3 regions of the Kitasatospora sp. NPDC001132 genome follow, and region 1 is predicted to be linked to each of the others. Evidence: riboswitches for the same ligand, from Rfam matches in the RefSeq annotation. Region 1 holds a riboswitch; each other region holds the start of a gene.
What was found. Region 1 has a riboswitch for S-adenosylmethionine ahead of thrC (threonine synthase). Riboswitches for the same ligand answer to the same signal wherever they lie in the genome.
Positions count from the first base shown of each region.

Region 2: another riboswitch for S-adenosylmethionine. It lies ahead of ACWDBE_RS04605 (aminotransferase class V-fold PLP-dependent enzyme); the one in region 1 lies ahead of thrC (threonine synthase).
Region 3: another riboswitch for S-adenosylmethionine. It lies ahead of ACWDBE_RS03275 (IclR family transcriptional regulator); the one in region 1 lies ahead of thrC (threonine synthase).

Region 1 is NZ_JBSFKF010000030.1:37,796-44,142, forward strand. It holds gene otsB (trehalose-phosphatase) at 1-789, shown strand, start outside; gene ACWDBE_RS30305 (alpha,alpha-trehalose-phosphate synthase (UDP-forming)) at 776-2,242, opposite strand; gene ACWDBE_RS30310 (glucosyl-3-phosphoglycerate synthase) at 2,340-3,377, opposite strand; SAM riboswitch class I at 3,489-3,623, shown strand; gene thrC (threonine synthase) at 3,640-4,920, shown strand; gene ACWDBE_RS30320 (MoaD/ThiS family protein) at 4,948-5,226, shown strand; gene ACWDBE_RS30325 (cold-shock protein) at 5,780-5,983, shown strand; gene groL (chaperonin GroEL) at 6,307-6,347, shown strand, end outside.
Region 2 is NZ_JBSFKF010000003.1:41,414-47,760, forward strand. It holds gene ACWDBE_RS04590 (hypothetical protein) at 207-470, opposite strand; gene ACWDBE_RS04595 (rhomboid family intramembrane serine protease) at 672-1,499, shown strand; gene ACWDBE_RS04600 (Lrp/AsnC family transcriptional regulator) at 1,496-1,777, shown strand; gene ACWDBE_RS04605 (aminotransferase class V-fold PLP-dependent enzyme) at 1,781-3,148, opposite strand; SAM riboswitch class IV at 3,201-3,319, opposite strand; gene trpD (anthranilate phosphoribosyltransferase) at 3,429-4,505, opposite strand; gene ACWDBE_RS04615 (response regulator) at 4,623-5,048, opposite strand; gene ctaE (aa3-type cytochrome oxidase subunit III) at 5,444-6,064, shown strand; gene qcrC (cytochrome bc1 complex diheme cytochrome c subunit) at 6,252-6,347, shown strand, end outside.
Region 3 is NZ_JBSFKF010000002.1:247,073-253,419, forward strand. It holds gene ACWDBE_RS03265 (phosphotransferase family protein) at 1-449, shown strand, start outside; gene ACWDBE_RS03270 (threonine/serine exporter family protein) at 866-2,119, shown strand; gene ACWDBE_RS03275 (IclR family transcriptional regulator) at 2,180-2,893, opposite strand; SAM riboswitch class I at 3,094-3,236, opposite strand; gene ACWDBE_RS03280 (hypothetical protein) at 3,312-4,463, opposite strand; gene ACWDBE_RS03285 (AfsR/SARP family transcriptional regulator) at 4,724-6,347, shown strand, end outside.

The sequences.
Region 1 (6,347 bases):
GTGCGGGCCGTTCTGGCGGCGCCCGGGGATGCCGTGATCGGGTTGGACTTCGACGGGACGTTGGCGCCGATCGTGGCGGATCCGGAGCGGGCGCGGGCGCATCCGGGGGTGGTGGGGGCGTTGCGGCGGCTGGCTCCGGTGGTGGGTGGCGTGGTGGTGGTGACCGGCCGGCCGGCCGGGGTGGCGGTGGAGTACGGGGGGTTCGCGGGGCTGCCGGGGGTGGTGGTGCTGGGGCACTACGGGGCCGAGCGGTGGGAGGGAGGGGAGCTGTCGGCGCCGGAGGCGCATCCGGGGGTGGCGCGGGTGCGGGAGGAGTTGCCGGGGGTGCTGGAGCGGGTGGGGGCGCCCGGGGGGACGTGGGTGGAGGACAAGGGGCGGGCGGTGGCCGTGCACACCCGGCGGACGGCGGCGCCGCAGGAGGCGTTGGAGCTGTTGCGGGCGCCGGTGGGGGAGTTGGCGGCCGAGTACGGGCTGGTGGTGGAGCCCGGTCGGCTGGTGCTGGAGCTGCGGCCGCCGGGGGTGGACAAGGGGGCGGCGCTGACCGGCTTCCTGCGGGAGCGGGGGGCCCGTTCGGTGCTCTACGCGGGGGACGACCTGGGGGACGTGGCGGCCTTCGCCGCGGTGGAGAAGCTGCGCGGCGAGGGTGTCGCGGGGGTGCTGGTGTGCGCCGGCGCGGTGGGGGACGCGCCGGTGCGGGAGCTGGCCGACCGGGCGGACCTGGTGGTCGCCGGGCCGGAGGGTGTGGTGGAGCTGTTGGGGGCCTTGGGGGACGCGCTCACAGCGCGTTGAGCTGGTCCAGGAACCACTGCTGCGGGGGGAGTGCGGTGGCCGCCGCCGCCAGGCGCTTGGTGCGGTCGGCGCGCTCCTCCGGGCTCATGGTGAGGCCGGCGTGGAGGGCGTCGGCGGTGGCGACGACGTCGTAGGGGTTGACGGTGAGGGCGTCGTCCTTGAGTTCGGCGTGGGCGCCGGCCTCGCGGGAGAGGACGAGGGCGCAGCCGCGGTCGGAGACCACGGGGACCTCCTTGGCGACCAGGTTCATGCCGTCGCGGATGGGGTTGACCAGGGCGACGTCGGCCAGCCGGTAGGCGGCGAGGGAGCGCGGGAAGTCGTCGTCGACGTGCAGGATCAGCGGTTGCCAGGTGGGGGTGGCGAATTCGGCGTTGACGGCCTCGGCGAGTTCCCGGACCCGTGCCGTGTAGTCGCGGTACTCGGCGAGGTCGGTGCGGGACGGGTAGGCGAAGGCGATGTGCACCACCCGGTCGTGCCACTGCGGGCGGGTGCGGAGCAGGTGCCGGTAGGCCAGCAGGCCGCGGACGATGTTCTTGCTCAGCTCGGTGCGGTCGACCCGGACGATGGTGCGGCGGTCGCCGACGGCCGCGCGGAGGGCGGCGAGGCGTTCGTCGACGTCGAGGCGGTGGGCGCGCTCACGCAGGAAGTCGGCGTCGGCGCCGAGGGCGTGCACGCCGAGGCGGGTGGTGCGGCCGTCGAGCGTGACGGAGAGCGCGTCGTGGTCGACGCCGGCGCCGAGGAGGTCCGCGCAGCAGGCGGCGAAGGCGCGGGCCCAGCGCTCGGTGAGGAAGCCGGCCCGGTCGGCGCCCAGGATGCCGGTGAGGACGGCCCGGGCGACGTCGTCGGGCAGCAGCCGGTAGTACTCGGGCGGGGCCCAGGGGGTGTGCGAGAAGTGGCCGATCCGCAGGTCGGGGCGGGCCTCCCGGAGCAGGGCCGGGACCAGGGAGAGGTGGTAGTCCTGGACGAGCACCGCGGCGTTCGGGGCGGCTTCGGCGGCCAGGGCTTCGGCGAAGGCCTCGTTGTAGGCCTGGTAGGCGGCCCACTCGGTGCGGAAGCCGGCGTCGAAGGCGGGGGCGGTGGGGGTCGCGTAGAGCAGGTGGTGGACGAACCAGAGGGTGGAGTTGGCGACGCCGTTGTAGGCGCGGGCGAAGGTCTGCGGGTCCAGGTCCAGCATCCGTACGGCCTGGCCGCCGACCGCGTGGCCGGCCAGGTCGAGGCGGCCGCGGGGGGCCCCGGCGGCGGCTCTGCGGTCGGAGTCGTCGAGGGCGGCACAGACCCAGACGGCGTTCGGGTCCTCGATGGCGGAGAGGCCGGAGACCAGGCCGCCGCCGCCCCGCCGCAGGGTCAGCGTGCCGTCGTCGGCGGTGCTGAAGGACACCGGTCCCCGGTTGGAGGCCACCAGGACGGGGGCGGTGCCGGTCGCGTTCGAACGGTTGGTCGTGAGATCGCCCATGGTTGGCATCTTGCCGGGGGCTCGGCGTGGCAAACCCGCGGGGCCTGTCTTCGAACCCCCGGCGTCGCCCCGCGGACGCGGGTTCGAGGACAGGCCCCTAATGACGGGTGGCGTATTCCGGCACGGTGTGCATCGGGGGGCGTTCCAGGGCGGTCACCGGGTGGGTGTGCGCGGTGAAGGCGCGGGTTTCCGGGTCGCGGGTGAACTGGGTGAGGTGGGGGTGGACGAGGTCGGCCGAGGCCTTGAGGCGGTGGGTGCGGTCGAGGCGTTCCAGGGCGGTCCGGTAGATGGTGGCGGCCATCCGGCCGAGGGCCTGGCCGTCCTGGTGGCGGTGGTGCCGGACGCCGACGTCCACCTGGGCCAGGGCGTCGAGGCCTGCCACTTCCAGGGCGTCGACCAGCAGGCCGAGTTCGACGCCGTAGCCGGTGGGGAAGGGCAGCCGTTCGAGCAGTGAGCGGCGGGCCGCGTACTCGCCGCCGAGGGGCTGGACGAAGCCGGCGAGTTCCGGCCAGTGGAGGTTGAGCAGGGGGCGGGCGACGAGTTCGGTGACCCGGCCGCCGCCGGCGGGCAGGACGGCGCCGTCCGACTCCAGCGGGCGGTCGTACATGGCCTTGACCAGCTGGATGGACTCGTCGGTGAGCAGCGGGCCGACGATGCCGGAGACGAAGGCCGGGTCGAACTCGCGCAGGTCGGCGTCGACGAAGCAGACGATGTCGCCGTGGGTGACCAGCAGGGAGCGCCAGAGCACCTCGCCCTTGCCGGGGACGGCGGGCAGCCGGGGGAGGATCCGGTCGCGGTGTTCCACCCTGGCGCCTGCCTCGGCGGCGACGGCGGCGGTGGCGTCGGTGGAGCCGGAGTCGACGACGACGAGTTCGTCGACGAGCGGGAGGCGTTCCATCAGCTCGCGGCGGACGGTGCGGACGATGTCGCCGACGGTGGCCTCCTCGTCCAGGGCGGGGAGGACCACGCTGACGGTGCGGCCGGTGCGTTCCTTGGCGTCGAGGAGGGTGCGGACCGGCCGGTCGGCCGCGCTCCAGGAGCGGCGGTGGAGCCAGGATGCCGCCTGCGGGAGGAGCTCGGGAGTCGGTTCGGCGGGCACGGAGGTCTCCTCGGCGGGGTCGGTGGAATCTGTCATCTCGCGTGGCGGACGGTCCCGTTCAGGATTGGCGCCTTCGGATACAGTCTTCGTACAGCGGTCGGACCTTCGCACGCCGGGGTCGCCGTTGAGCAGCACCACAATTTCACAAGCTCATCCAGAGGGACTGAGGGAACGGCCCGTTGACGTCCCGGCAACCTTCTCGCGCGGCTGTCGTCGACAGGCTCCGGCGGGACAGGTGCCAATTCCGGCCCGTGCGCGACCGCGCCACGGGGAAGATGAGGAGAGAGGCCTCGCCATCATGGCTATCGACACCGCCGCACCAGTTTCCGTCGACCTCGGCCCCGCCACCGCGCTGTCCTGTCGCGAGTGCGGCACCCGTTTCCCGCTCGGCCCCAGCTTCGCCTGCCTGGAGTGCTTCGGCCCGCTGGAGATCGCCTACGAGTTCGGCAGCGAGGGCGCCGAGGAGCTGCGCAAGCGGATCGAGGCCGGTCCGGCCTCCATCTGGAGGTACGCGCCGCTGCTGCCCGTTCCGGCGGACGTGGCCTCGAAGCCGAACCTGAACCCGGGGTGGACCCCGCTGGTGAAGGCGGACAACCTGGGCCGGGAGCTCGGGTTCACCGCCCAGCTGCACGTCAAGGACGACTCCGGGAACCCGACGCACTCCTTCAAGGACCGGGTGGTCGCGTGCGCGATCGAGGCGGCCCGGGCGTTCGGCTACACCACGCTGTCCTGCTCCTCCACCGGCAACCTGGCCGGCGCGGTGGGTGCGGCGGCGGCCAGGGCCGGGTTCCGGTCCTGCGTGTTCATCCCGCACGACCTGGAGCAGGGCAAGGTCGTCATGGCCGGGGTGTACGGCGGTGAGCTGGTCGGCATCGAGGGCAACTACGACGACGTGAACCGCTTCTGTTCGGAGCTGATCGGCGATCCGGCCGGCGAGGGCTGGGGCTTCGTCAACGTGAACCTGCGGCCGTACTACGGCGAGGGCTCCAAGACGCTGGCGTACGAGATCTGCGAGCAGCTCGGCTGGCGGCTGCCGGAGCAGATCGTGATCCCGATCGCCTCGGGCTCGCAGCTGACGAAGATCGACAAGGGCCTCCAGGAGCTGATCAGGCTGGGCCTGGTCGAGGACCGGCCGTACCGGATCTTCGGTGCCCAGGCCGAGGGCTGCTCGCCGGTGTCGGCCGCGTTCAAGGCCGGCCGGGACGTGATCAAGCCGGTCAAGCCGGACACCATCGCCAAGTCGCTGGCGATCGGCAACCCGGCCGACGGCCCGTACGTGCTGGACATCGCCCGCCGCACCGGTGGCGCGGTGGAGGACGTCACGGACGCCGAGGTCGTGGCGGCGATCCGGCTGCTGGCGCGGACCGAGGGGATCTTCGCCGAGACCGCGGGCGGGGTGACCGTCGGCGTGCTGAAGAAGCTGGTCGAGACCGGGCAGCTGGACCCGTCGAAGGAGACCGTCGCGATCAACACCGGCGACGGCCTGAAGACCCTGGACGCCGTCTCCGAGGCCGGGATGACCGCCGCCATCCGCCCGACGCTGGACTCGTTCCGCGCCGCCGGCCTCGTGTCCGCCTGAACCATCCGCCCCCCGCAAGGAGAAGTCATGAGCGCCAACGTCCGCATCCCCACCATCCTGCGCACCTACACCTCCGGCGCCGCCGAGGTGACCGCCGAGGGCGCCACCCTGGCCGAGGTCGTCGCCGACCTGGAGAAGAACCACGCGGGCATCTCGGCCCGCATCCTGGACGACACGGGCAAGCTGCGCCGCTTCGTGAACGTGTACGTGAACGACGACGACGTGCGCTTCGCCGAGGGCCTGGCGACCGGGATCGAGGACGGCGCCAGCATCTCGATCATCCCGGCGGTGGCCGGCGGCTGCTGAGCCCGCGAGAGAACCCGCGGTCGCCCGCGCGTACGGAATTCCGCTGTCCGTATGCGCGGGCGACCGCTCGCATTCCTGCGGGAATATTTCCGGGTCGAGTCGGAGTAGAGTGTCGCTCGGCTGGGAACAGGGTTTCCCTTTCGGCCCCGCAGTGCTCGTTCGGCCCCGCAGTGCTCGGCCCGGGGCGTCCGGCCGATGAGACCGGCCCGTGAAACCTGTCAGGCAGATGTCAGAATTACCGCAGGCATTTGGGTAATTCGTCCGCTATGTCCGGCGTGAAATGCCGAGAACATCCCGATTCGGTCCGTCCTGTCCCTTGACGCCGTACCGGAATTACCGGTGGTTGGGCCTGTTGCAGAGGGCGTCGATCCGGATACATTCAGCGGCGGTCGACGCAATCACCCGCTCGTCGGAGGCCGCCTGGCGTCCTGTGCGGAGGGTTGCGGCGTGCACGGCTGCGCCCAGGGGGGGTTCCCCGGGCCGGCCTTCAACCAACCCGGGCCCGCGACCTGCGGGCGCGTGAAGGGCCAGCACAGCACTAGGGGAGTTCGGAATGGCTCAGGGCACCGTCAAGTGGTTCAACGCGGAGAAGGGCTACGGCTTCATCGCGGTCGACGGTGGTGCGGACGTCTTCGTCCACTACAGCGCGATCCAGATGGACGGCTACCGCACCCTCGAGGAGGGCCAGCGGGTCGAGTTCGAGATCTCCCAGGGACAGAAGGGCCCGCAGGCGGACATGGTCCGCGCGGCGGTCTGACCCCTTCCGGCTCCAGGAGCTCGGCGCGGCCCCACGGCTGGTGACCTCTCGCTTCTCGACGGGCCCGTGCGACGCGTGTCGCACGGGCCCGTCGGCGTTCCCGGGCGGCTCCCGCGGCGGCTCGCGGATTGCCGATTGGGCTTGCACTCGACCACCCGGAGTGCTAATCATTGGCGTTAGCACTCACAGTGTGAGAGTGACAGCGGACCGGGTCGGTGAGGCCCCCGGGAGCGGCAGGGGAATGGACCTCCGCGCACCAGGGCCGTCCGTCGCGGGCACCCCTTGGTCCGAGCAGTCGACCGTGTCCCGGAGGACCACTTCTGATGGCCAAGATCATCGCCTTTGATGAGGAAGCTCGCCGCGG
Region 2 (6,347 bases), on a different contig from region 1:
TCGGCCTGGGCCTCGGCCGCAGCGGGCTGAAGCCCCTGGGCTTCGCCGGGCTCCTTCGCTGCGTCCACCACGTCCTCGGCTCCGATCCTGGTCCAGCGGGGTCGGCCGCGGCCGCCCCTGTCGTCACGCTCCGTGCGTCTTGTTCTGTATTGTCCCGTGCGGCGCGGGCGGGTGCTCCGCGCACCCGCCCGCCGCGGCGGCGGGGATCAGCCCTGCTCGGCGGGGGCCTGCTCCCCCTCGGCACCCGGGCGGGCCACCAGCTCGACCTGGTCCACCGCGTTGCACCAGCGGCAGCGCACCGACTCGATCGTCTCGCTGAGCACCTCGGTCTCCTCGACCTCGGACTCGCCGGCCAGGTCGAAGTGCAGGAACTCGGTCACCCGCGCGGTGCGGGTCACGTCGAAGCGGGTGAGGTTGCCGCACAGGGTGCAGCGCCAGCGCGTCTCGGCGGTCAGGGCGGGGACGGTCATCGGGGGTCCTCTCGGGTGGTCCCTGGGTGGGCTAGGCGCTCCCCCCGGAGCCCCGGCATCGGCGGCGGGAGGCGGGAATGCCCGCCCCAAGCCTATTGCCTGGGGCAACCACCGCGGCCACCGGTCGCCTGAACTCCCCGGCTAGTCCACCTGCCGTAAACCACCGTGTCACCTGCGGCGCCCGGAGGGATGCTTGGCCGCATGGCGCTCGCGGTCCCCGACCACACCGCCGCCCGGGCCGGCCGCCCGGCGGTGCCCGTCCCGGTGGTCAGCTACGCCCTGATCGCCCTCAACACCCTGGTCTTCCTGCTCGGCCCCGCCGCCGGGCTCAACCCGCTGTACGGCACCGGCCAGGCCCGGGTCTGCTCGGAGCAGCGGTACGAGCAGCGCTGGGGCGCCGTCCCGGCCGAGGTGCTGGCCGGACGGCCGCTGACCGCCGAGCAGCTGGCCGAGGCCCCCGACCCGGCCCCCGGCTGCCCGGCCGCCCCGACCCCGGGCAAGCACCCGGCCCTGTCCGTCCTCACCGGGCTGTTCCTGCACGCCGGCTGGCTGCACCTGCTGGGGAACCTGCTCTTCCTCCAGGTCTTCGGCCCCACCGTGGAACGGCGGCTCGGCCGGGCCAGGTACGTCCTCTTCTACCTGGCCGCCGGCAGCCTGACCACGTACGGCTTCGCGCTCGCCGAGGCGCACTCGCCGAACTCCACCCGGGTGCTCATCGGGGCCTCCGGGGCGATCGCGGCCGTCCTCGGTGCCTATCTACGCCTCCACCCCCGGGCCCGGGTGACCACCCTCGTCCCGCTGCTCCTCTTCCTGCCGCTGCGCTTCCCCGCCTGGCTGGTGCTCGGCCTCTGGTTCGCCCTGCAATGGTGGTCGGTGCACTCGGCCGGCCCCGGGGTGGCCTACCTGGTCCACGTGATCGGCTTCTCGGCCGGGTTCCTCTACGCCTGTACCGCGGTCCGCCACCCCCCGAGACGACCGCGCCGACGCCCGATACGCTGGCGGCACCCCACAAAGGAGCCCGAACTGTGATCACCGCCATCGTCCTGATCAAGACCAGTGTCGACCGCATCCCGGAGATCGCCGAGTCCATCGCCGCCATCGAGGGCGTCAGCGAGGTCTACTCGGTGACCGGCGGCTACAACCTGGTGGCGATGGTGCGGGTGCGCCGGCACGACGACCTGGCCGAGGTCATCCCGGGCCGGCTCAACAAGGTCCCGGGCGTGGCCCACACCGAGACCCAGATCGCCTTCCGCACCTACTCCCAGCACGACCTGGAGGCCGCCTTCGCCCTCGGCCTGGACGAGTAGCGGTCAGCCCTCGCGCCGAGAGTCGGCGACGCAACGCCCGCCCTCGTTGCGGTAGTTCCACGCCGCACCGTCCGTGACCAGCTCCCGGACGGCGGTCAGGAAGCGGTCGACGTGCTCGTCCGGCGTCCCGGCGCCGAAGCTCACCCGGATCGCGTTCAGGCTGCGCTCGCCCGGCAGCGAGGACTCGGGCGCCCCGCACTCGGACGGCGCGACGTCCTCGTCCCCGAGCAGCGTGCGCACCAGCGGGTGGGCACAGAACAGGCCGTCGCGCACCCCGATGCCGTACTCGGCGGACAGCGCGGCCGAGAAGTGCGAGCTGTTCCAGCCCCGGACGACGAAGGACAGCACGCCCACCCGTGCGGAGTCGGCCCCGAACAGGTTCAGCACCTTGACCTGCGGGATCGCGGCCAGCCCGGCCGTCAGCCGGGCGACCAGCTGCCGCTCGCGGGCCTCCAGCGCGTCGAAGCCGGCCTCGGTCAGCGCCCGGCAGGCCGAGGCGATCGCGTAGGCGCCGATGACGTTCGGCGAGCCGGCCTCGTGCCGGGCCGGGCCGGTGTGCCACTGCACGGCCACCGAGCCGTCGGCCGCCCGGGCCACCGTCCGGGTCGCCCCGCCGCCGGCCAGGTACGGCTCGGCCTCGTCCAGCCAGTCCGCCCGGCCGGCCAGCACCCCGGCGCCGAACGGCGCGTAGATCTTGTGGCCGGAGAAGGCGATCCAGTCGACGTCCAGTTCGCGCACCGAGACCCGGTGGTGCGGCGCCAGCTGGGCGGCGTCCAGCACCACCCGGGCGCCGTGCCGGTGCGCGGTCCCGGTCAGCTCGGCGACCGGCCACAGCTCGCCGGTCACGTTGGAGGCGCCGGTGACGCAGAGCAGCTTGGGGCCCTCGGGTGCCTCGGCGAGCGCGGCGTCCAGCGCGGCCACCGCCTCGGCCCGCGAGCGCGGCGCCCGCAGGTAGGTGACGTCCAGTCCGGCGTGCGCCCAGGGCAGCAGCGAGGCGTGGTGCTCGGTCTCGAAGGCGAACACCCGGGTGCCGGCCGGAACGGCGGCGGCCAGCAGGTTGAGCGAGTCGGTGGTGGCCCGGGTGAAGACCACCTGGTCGCCCTCCCGCAGGTCGAGGAACTCGCCGACGGTGCGGCGGCTCTGCTCGAACAGGTCGGTGGACAGCTGGGAGAGGTACCCGGCCCCGCGGTGGACGCTGCCGTAGTACGGCGCGTAGGCGGCGACGTCGTCCCACACCCGCTGGAGCGCCGGCGAGCTGGCCGCGTAGTCGAGTGCCGCGTAGCCGACCTTCTCACCGCTGGCGAGCGGGACCTGGACGTCGGTGCCGAGGACGGCGAGCGGGGCGCAGATTTCGGTGGCGACGGGGGACATGGGGATGCACTCCTTCAAGGGGTAAGGGACCCCGGGAGTGTCATTCGTCCGGCGTCCGCGCTTGTCGCACGGACGGCTTGCCGTGACGACCCGGTCCTCACCCAGGGCACCCCGCCACGGACGGAGGGTTGCCGGACAGCAAGCTGGGGCTTCGCGCTGTCACTCATGACCTGGCGAAGACTCTAGGCCGCGCCCATCGGGCGGTCAAACGGGCGTCCGGCATCCGGACAGCGTGAGGGGCCCGCGGGAGGAGTTCCCGCGGGCCCCGTCAACTGCCGTGTCAGATCCGGCTGGTGGCCTCCGACCAACGCCGCAGCAGGTCCTGGGCCGCGCCGGAGTCGATCGCCCTGGCGGCCCGCTCCATGCCGGCCGCCAACTGCTCGGCGAGCGGTGCGTCGCGCAGGTCGAGCGCGACCAGCGCCGCCGCCGTGTTCAGCAGGACGGCGTCCCGGACCGGCCCGTGCTCCCCCGCCAGCAGCCGCCGCGCGACCTCCGCGTTGTACGAGGCGTCCGCCCCGCGCAGCGCCTCGATGCCGACCAGCTCGATGCCGACGTCCCGCGGGTCGAAGGCGGTCCGGGTGACCGCCCCTTCGCGCACCAGCCAGACCTGAGAGGTGGTGGTGATGGTCAGCTCGTCCAGTCCGTCGTCGCCGCGGAAGACCAGCGCCGTCGCACCCCGCTCGGCCAGGACCCCGGCGATCAGTCCGGCCAGCCGGGTGTCGAAGCAGCCGATGGCGTGCGCGGTGACCTTGGCCGGGTTGGTCAGCGGGCCGAGGATGTTGAAGGAGGTCGGCACCCCGAGGTCGCGCCGCGCGGTGGCGGCGTGCCTCATCGAGGGGTGGAACTTCGCCGCGAAGCAGAAGGTGAGCCCGACCTCCTCGGCCACCTCGGCGACCCGCCGGGCCGAGAGGTCCAGCGCCACCCCGAGCTTCTCCAGCACGTCCGAGGAGCCGCTGCTCGAGGAGGCCGACCGGTTGCCGTGCTTGACCACCTTGGCGCCGGCGGCCGCCGCGACGATCGCGGACATGGTGGAGATGTTGACGGTCTTCGCCCGGTCGCCGCCGGTGCCGACGATGTCCACCGCCGGGCCGGGGATGTCCAGCGGCTCCGCGTGCGCGTACATCGCGTCGACCAGGCCGCCGATCTCCTCGACCGACTCGCCCTTGGCCCGCAGCGCGATCATGAACCCGGCCACCTGTACGGGGGACGCCTCGCCGCTCATGATCCGGTCCATCGCCCACGCGGTGGACGAGCGGTCGAGGTCCTCCCCCCGCAACAGCGCCGCCAGGAGGTCCGGCCAGGTGCGGACCACCTGCGCGGGGTCGCTACCGCCGTTCGCAGGGTTCACGTTCACCATGGCTGACTCCAGCTGTTGTCGGTTCCCCACTACGGGGGGACGTCCGTACGGATGGAGCCAGCCTATCGAGCGAAGCCTCCGCTTCTACCCCTGTCCTTTCCAGTTGCCGGGCCGCCTTCAGCGGACTGCCGGAGTCCGCTTCGCCAGTCGCGCCCGCAGCAGGGTGGCCGCCGCCTCGGCCAGCGCCACCGGCTCCACCGGGTGGGAGATGGCCGCGTCGGCCCGGCTCCAGGCGGCGAGCCAGGAGTCCTGCGGCCGGCCGATCAGCACCAGCACCGGCGGGCAGCCGTAGATCTCGTCCTTGAGCTGGCGCGCGAGGCCCAGCCCCCCGGCCGGAACGGCCTCACCGTCCAGCACGCAGAGGTCCACTCCCCCCTTCTCCAGTGCCTTGAGCACCGCGGGGGTGGTCGCGCACTCCAGGTAGGTCAGTTCCGGAAGGTCCTCGGCGGGCCGGCGGCCGAGCGCCGTCAGCACCTGCTCGCGGGTGTTGCGGTCGTCGCTGTAGACGAGGACGGTGAGCATCTCATCGGTCGTGTACGCCATGGGCCCTGCTCCCTCAAGTGTGATCCGGACCACGTTCGCCTGATCCGGATGCTACTCCCGATCACCCCCGCCGAGTCCTCCTCGTGCAGCTTCCCGGCCAACCGGGCCGCACCCCGGCTCACCCACCCGGAGGACGGTCCGTCACCCGATCCCGTCCGGTCCACCCGTACGGCCGACCCCGGGTCCCGTCCCCTACCTCCTGCGGCTGCTCCGGCCGTGCAACGACGCACCGGGCAACGGGGTCGCGGGCCCCTCCGAGGAACCATCAGAAAAGGGACACGCCGCTGCTCAGCCCCCGTCCGGACCCGGCGCCGCCCCCCAAGCGGGCATACCGCACGCACCGGACACTCCGAGGGACACCCCCCGACGTGAAGACGGAATAAGGGACCGACATAATGTCCGTCGTGGCGACAGCAACAGCAGTAGAAACCGGGCACGCGCACGGATCGGTCAACCGGCCGAACATGGTCAGCGTCGGAACGATCGTCTGGCTCAGTTCCGAGTTGATGTTCTTCGCGGCCCTCTTCGCGATGTACTTCACGCTCCGCTCCGTCAAGGGGCCGGAGTTCTGGACCGAGAAGGCCCACGCCCTCAACGTGCCCTTCTCGTCGGTCAACACCACGATCCTGGTGCTCTCCTCGCTCACCTGCCAGCTCGGCGTGTTCGCCGCCGAGCGAGGTGACGTGAAGAAGCTCCGGGCGTGGTTCATCCTCACGTTCGCCATGGGCGCGGTCTTCATCGGCGGCCAGGTCTTCGAGTACACCGAGCTGGTCAAGAAGGACGGCCTCTCGCTGTCCTCCGACCCGTACGGCACGGTGTTCTACCTGACCACCGGCTTCCACGGGCTGCACGTGACGGGTGGTCTGATCGCCTTCCTGCTGGTCCTGGGACGGACGTACGCAGCCAAGCGCTTCACGCACGAGCAGGCCACCGCCGCGATCGTCGTGTCGTACTACTGGCACTTCGTCGACGTCGTGTGGATCGGCCTGTTCGCGACCATCTACCTGATCAAGTAACCAGCTGATCAGGTCGCTGGCCACCGGCTGCGGCCCCCGCCCTCACCGGCGACGGGCCGCTTCTGCCGGTGCCGACGCTCCCACCGACCGACCGCGCGCGCAGCCCTAGACAGGCAGCCTCGTGCCGGCCAGACCGGCCGCCGGGTGCACCCACCAGTCGACCAGATCCTGACACCGGGGTTATTCCGTGAAAAAGCTCTCCGCACGACGGCGCCACCCATTGGCGGCGCTGGTCGTCCTACTTCTCGCCCTGGCGGCAACCGGGGGGCTGTACGCCGCGTTC
Region 3 (6,347 bases), on a different contig from region 1:
GGGCCGGGCGGAGCATCACCGCGCTGGCGGCGGAACTCGACGACGAGTGCGAATCCCTCGTGACGGACGGCGTCCTGCCCGCCGACCTGGTCACCCGCAACCGCCGGGTCGCCGAGGCCGCACTCCGGCCCTGGTCCCCGGCGTTCACGCACGGCGACCTGCAGATCGCGCACGTCTTCGTCGACGGCGACGAGGTCACGGGCATCATCGACTGGTCCGAGGCGGGCCGGGGTGACGCCCTGTACGACCTCGCCACCTTCACGCTCGGACACGAGGAGCACCTCGACGACGTCATCGCCGGCTACGGCACCGGCACCGGCATCGACGTCGACGTGATCCACGCGTGGTGGTCGTTGCGCAGCCTGCTGGCGGTCCGCTGGCTGATCGGGCACGGCTTCGACCCCTACACACCGGGCTGTGAGGTCGACGTGCTGAGATCCCGGATGTGAAGCCCTCGGTATCCGCCGGCCACCCCCGGAACATCCCGAAGCCGGGAACGTGAGAAGTCGGCCCCGCCGACTTCCTTTGCGCGGGGTGGTGCGCGGCACGGCACAAGGGGCCGTGGGAACGACTGTTCACGGATTCGTGGAGTGCCGCACCCGGGTCCTGGCCCCGGCGTCGAGGAGACGGCAAGGTACCCGGCCATCGAACCGTCCCTGCTCGGCATGACCCGGGACTACGCCGCCTTCGCCTGCCTCTTCGGCGTCCGGGATCTCAGGGACCACTGGCGGCCCGTCGCCGCGGGGGCGGGGCGCGCTCGTGTTCCCGGGCCGGCCTCTGGGGCCGGGCCGTCGGAAGTCAGCGGGCAACCGAACAGACCGGGGCACAGTCGGACCGATTCGGGCGGGATGGGACGATACCTGCCATGTCAAGCACGTCTTCCCTGGTCCGGGTCACCGATGCCCCGCCCGAACCGCTCCGCCGCCTGCTCCTCGACCTCGGCGAGGCCCTGCTCGGCGGCGGCCTGCCCGTCCATGACGTCGAAGAGGAACTCCACTGGCTGGGGCGGGCGTTGGGGGCTCCGGAGGTGCGGGTCGCCGCGCTGACCAACGGGCTGTTCGTGTCGCTGGACGCGGACGGGGCCACCCGGTTCCAGCCGGTCGGCGGCGCGCTGCGGTTCGAGCAGACGGCCGACGTCCTCCACCTGGTGCACCGGCTGCGGACGGGCGAGCTCGACGGGCCCCGGGCGCTGGCCGAACTGGACCGGATCCGGCGGGCGCCGGCCCGCTGGCCCGCGTGGGTGGCGGATCTCGGGGCGCTGCCGGTCGGCGTGGGGGTCTGCCTCTTCCTCCAGCCGGCGGCGGCGAACGTGCTGGCGGCCGGGTTCGGTTCGCTGATCGTGGTGGGGCTGACCGTGCTCGCCCGACGGCTGCCGTACCTGCGGCCGCTGCTGCCCGTCACGGCCGGCTTCCTGGTCGCCCTGCTGGTCCTGGCACTCGCGCGGGCCTCGCTGCTGGAGGGCCCGCTGCGGACGATCGTGGCCACCCTGGCGATCCTGCTGCCGGGCGGGCTGCTGGTCACCGGGCTGTCCGAGATCGCGGCGGGCGCGGCCAGCGCGGGCACGGCCAGGCTGGTGTCCGGCGCGGTCCAGCTGGCGCTGTTCCTCGCCGGGGTGGCCGCGGCCGCGACGGCGATCGGCATGCCGGCCACCGCGCTGGCCAACGTCCAGGTCGCCAAGCCCAGCTGGTGGGTGATCGCGCTGGGGTTGGCGATCGCGGTGGCCGGCGTGGTGGTCAACGTCCACACACCGCCCTCGGCCATCCCGTGGATCGTCGCCGTGATCGCGGTCAGCGTGACCGCCCAGGTGGCGGTGGGGTCGGTGCACGGCGCGGCGATAGGCGGCCTGGCCGGGGCGGTCGCCGCCGCGGTCGCGGCCACCCTGGTGCACTGGCTGCCGGGCGGTCCGCTCTGGCAGGTGCTCTACCTGCCGGCGTTCTGGATCGTGGTGCCGGGCTCCTTCGGTCTGTTGAACACGGCGCAGATAGAGGTCGGGAACGGGGCCCAGTCGGTCCTGGCGGCCGTGTCGGCGGTCTTCGGGGTGTCGATCGGCACGCTGATCGGCGCGGTGATCAGCCGGATCCCCCGCCCCTCCCGCGCCGTGCTGCTGTCCCGGGCCTGACCCGGGGCGGCGGCACCCCGGCCGGGATGGGTGGCGGATTCGGGTCCGCCACCCATCCCGTCAGGCGTGGCGCAGGGCCTCGGTGAGGCGGCGGCCCGCCTCGACGACGGCCTGGGAGAGCTGGGCGCCGGGGTGGCGGGTGAGCCGTTCGATCGGGCCGGAGACCGAGACCGCGGCCACCACCCGGTTGGACTGGCCACGGACGGGCGCGGAGACGGAGGCGACCCCGAGTTCGCGCTCGCCGACGGACTGCGCCCAGCCCCGGCGCCGTACGCCGCTCAGGGCGGTGGCGGTGAAGCGGGCGCCCTGCAGCCCGCGGTGGAGGCGCTCGGGTTCCTCCCAGGCGAGCAGGATCTGGGCGGCGGAGCCGACCTTCATGGGGAGGGTGATGCCCACCGGGACGGTGTCCCGCAGGCCGGTGAGGCGTTCGGCGGCGGCCACGCAGATCCGTACCTCGCCCTGCCGGCGGTAGAGCTGGGCGCTCTCGCCGGTGAGGTCCCGCAGCTGGGTGAGGACCGAGCCGGCCGCGGCCAGCAACCGGTCCTCGCCGGCGGCCGCGGCGAGCTCGCCGACCCGGGGGCCGAGCATGAACCGGCCATGCACGTCCCGGCTGACCAGACGGTGGTGTTCGAGTGCGACGGCCAGCCGGTGGGCGGTGGGGCGGGCCATGCCGGTGGCCGCGACGAGGCCGCCGAGGGTGGCGGGGCCCGCCTCCAGGATCCCGAGGATCGAGGTGACCTTGTCGAGCACGCCGACGCCGCTCGTGTTCTCCATGGGTGGGGTACTCCAGTCTCAAGGCCCGGGAGCAGCGGGTCGGCGCTGCTCACGGCGGCTCCTGGCGGGGAGCCGGGGGGTGGTCAGCGAGGACGGGCCGCGGAAGTCGGCCGATTGCCTGCGCCGGGCACGAGACGGGTACGCGAAAGCGCCGGGGCGGGAAGCGCCCGGGCGAAGGACAGCACAGAGAGCACCGTGTCTCCTCATCTTTCCCGCGCCACATTGGCGACAGGCCGGAGTTGGCACTGATCCCGGACGGCACGGCGCGTACTTCGGACGCCGGGTCGAACGGGGAGTTGCCGGGGCTTCGTAGGGCCGGTCCCTCCACCCCTCTGGATGATTCGCCAGGAACGATACAAGACTCCCCGGGCCCGCTGCCAAGCCCCCCTGCTCTCGACGGCGGGCGGGGCGGGCCCGCTCAGCGGTGGCGCGGCTCCGACAGTCCGGTGCGCGGGGCCGGGTCCGGGCCGCCGGGGGCGGTGGTGTCCCAGGCCCGCAGCGCGGCGAGGGCGGCGGCGCGTTCCGGCGCCGTCGGCCGGGTGCCCTCGGCGCCGAGCAGGTAGTCGGCGACCGGGGTGAGCAGCAGGGTGGCGCCGCCGGCCGGGAGCAGCAGGGCCTCGTCCCACTGGTGCCGGATGACGGTGCGGCGCAGCAGGGTGCCGTGGCGCAGCAGGGTCCCCCCGCGCGGCCGGTGCGCGCGGGTGAGGGTCCGGCGGCGGCGGAGTTCGGGGCCGACCTCGGCCTCCAGGACGGTGCGCACGTCCCGCAGGGAGCCGAGCGGCACGTGCTCGGCGGCGAGGTCGAGCAGGGCGGCGGCCTCCGGGGCGAGCCGGTAGGCGGCGAGGACCGCGGCGGTCTCGGCGGGGTCGAAGGGCTGTCCGGCGAGCTGGGCCACGTCGATCACGTCGCCGGTCAGGAAGGTGCGCGCGAGCCCCTCCTCGGCGAGGGCGATCAGGCATTCCACGTGTTCGTCGGCGGCCAGGTAGGGGCGGACGGGGACGGTGGCGAGGTCACCGGTGAGGGCGGCGGTGGCGACCCGCACCTGGTACCAGGGGTCGAGCAGCGGGTCCTCGGCCGGCCAGCGCAGGGTGACGGCGGTGTGCCGGGGCCGCTCGCCGAGCAGGGTGACCTCGACGGACTCCACCGGGTGGTCGGTGACCAGACGGTTGACGGCCTGCCAGAGCGTCGCCTCGGTGGGGCTGACGAGGCTGAGCCCGCCCAGCGGCCGGGGCAGGTCCGGCGGGTAGTAGCCGGCCAGGGGGAGGTCCCGGATCGGGCGGACACCGGTGGCGTCGGCGAGGTCGCGGGCGACCCGGGCGTAACACTCGGCCCGGTCGCGGGCGCGCTGCAGCTCGGCCCGGGCGTGCCCGCCCATCCGCACGCCCTCGCGGGAGAGCGCGGCGAGCACCAGGTACGGGAGGTGGCGGTCGGCGCGGGCGCGGTGGAGCAGTTCGGCCGGCCCGGCGGCCGGGTCGACGTCGAGCAGCCGGTGGAGCAGGTCGCTGGTCAACGGGTCGGTGCCGAACGAGGCGGTGTCGGGCCGGTCGGTGTGCATCAGGTCGGTGTCCATGGGCGTCCGCCTCCGAGAGCCGTGGGGGCGCCCGGGCGGCGGCCGGGCGGCCGGGGACGTGGCGGGTCCGACGGCCGGGGCCTGGCCGGCGGCGGGTGCCACACCACCGATTGTGGTGACGGCCGATCAACACCGGATCACCACCGGGTCGACGATCTCTCGACACCACGCCCGGTGGCGTGGGTTGATAGGGGCTCATCAAATCGGGGGACGGCACGTGCGCGGGCGGGGGCGAGCACATGAGGCGGGCAGGTGCAGTCATGGATGAATTCCGGTTCTCGGTGCTGGGACTGATGAGAGCGCAGCGCGGCACGACCGCGCTGAAGGTGGGCAGCCCCCAGCAGCAGGCGATGCTGGCGGTGCTGCTGCTCCGGCCCGGGCACGGCGCGAGCGCCACCGACCTGATCGACGCCCTGTGGGGCGAGGAGCCGCCGGGCACCGCGATGACGACGGTGCGCACGTACGCCTGGCGGTGGCGCAAGGTCCTGCACGGAGAGGAGCCGGACGCGCCGACGGTGCTGACCTCGGTCGGGGACGGCTACCGGCTGGTGCTGCCCAAGCACGCGGTGGACGCGGCGCAGGCGGAGGAACTGGCGGGGCAGGCCGAGCGTACGGCGGCGGCCGGGGAGCCGCAGCAGGCGCGCGACCTGCTGAACGAGGCGCTGGAGCTGTGGCAGGGCGAGCCGCTGGCGGGCATCCCCGGCCCGTTCGCGCAGCGCCAGCGCCAGCGGCTGCAGGAGCTCCGGCTGACCCTGCTGGAGGAGCGGATCGCGCTGGACCTGGCGCTGGGCCGCTACTCCCGGTGCATTCCGGAGCTGACCTCGCTGACCACCGAGCACCCGCTGCACGAGCGGGCCTACGGGCTGCTGATGCGGGCGCTGTACCAGGCCGGACGGCAGGCGGACGCGCTGGCGGTGTTCCGGGGCGCGCGTCAGCTGTTCCTGGCCGAACTGGGCGTGGCGCCGGGGGCGGAGCTGGACCTGCTGCACCAGCGGATCCTGGAGGGCGACCCGTCGCTCGCCGCCCCGGCACCGGCCGTCGCGCCGCGGTCGGCCCCGCCCGTCTCCGTGCCGCCGGCCTCCGTCCCGCCCGGCTCCGGAGCGGCGGAGCCCGGCGCGCCCGGCGCCGAGTCGTCGGACCCGCGCGCCAAGGCCCGGGCGGCAGCGGACGCACCCGTCGCCCCGGCCGGGAGCGGCGCCCCCAGACCGGCCCAACTTCCGCCAGACGCCGCGGACTTCACCGGACGTACGGCGCTGGTCGAGCGGCTGGGCGGGGCCCTCGGCGCACCGGGCCAACAGGCGCTGGCGATCGCGACCGTGGTCGGCATGGGCGGGGTCGGCAAGACCGCGCTGGCCCTGCACGTCGCCCACCGGGTCCGCGACGCCTACCCGGACGGGCAGCTCTACGCGGACCTGCGGGGCGCCGACGCCACCCCGGCCGATCCGGAGGCGGTGCTCTGCGGCTTCCTGGTGGCGCTCGGCGTGTCGGCCGACGCGGTGCCGGACGGCCTGGACGCCCGCTCGGCGCTGTTCCGCTCGGTGGTGGACGGCCGGCGGCTGCTCCTGGTGCTCGACAACGTCCACGACACCGCGCAGATCAGACCCCTGCTGCCGGGCGCGGTCGGCTGCGCGGTGCTCACCACCAGCCGCACCCGGCTGTCCGGCCTGCCCGCGACCGTCCAGGCCGACCTCGGCGTCTTCGAGCCCGAGGAGGCGCTCGAACTGCTGGGCCGCACCATCGGCGCCGAGCGGCTGGCCGCCGAGGCGGAGGCCGCCCGGGAACTGCTGCTCATGTGCGGGCACCTCCCGCTCGCGGTGCGGATCGTGGCGGCCCGGCTGGCCGCCCGGCCGAGCTGGACGGTACAGACGCTGGGCCGCCGGCTGG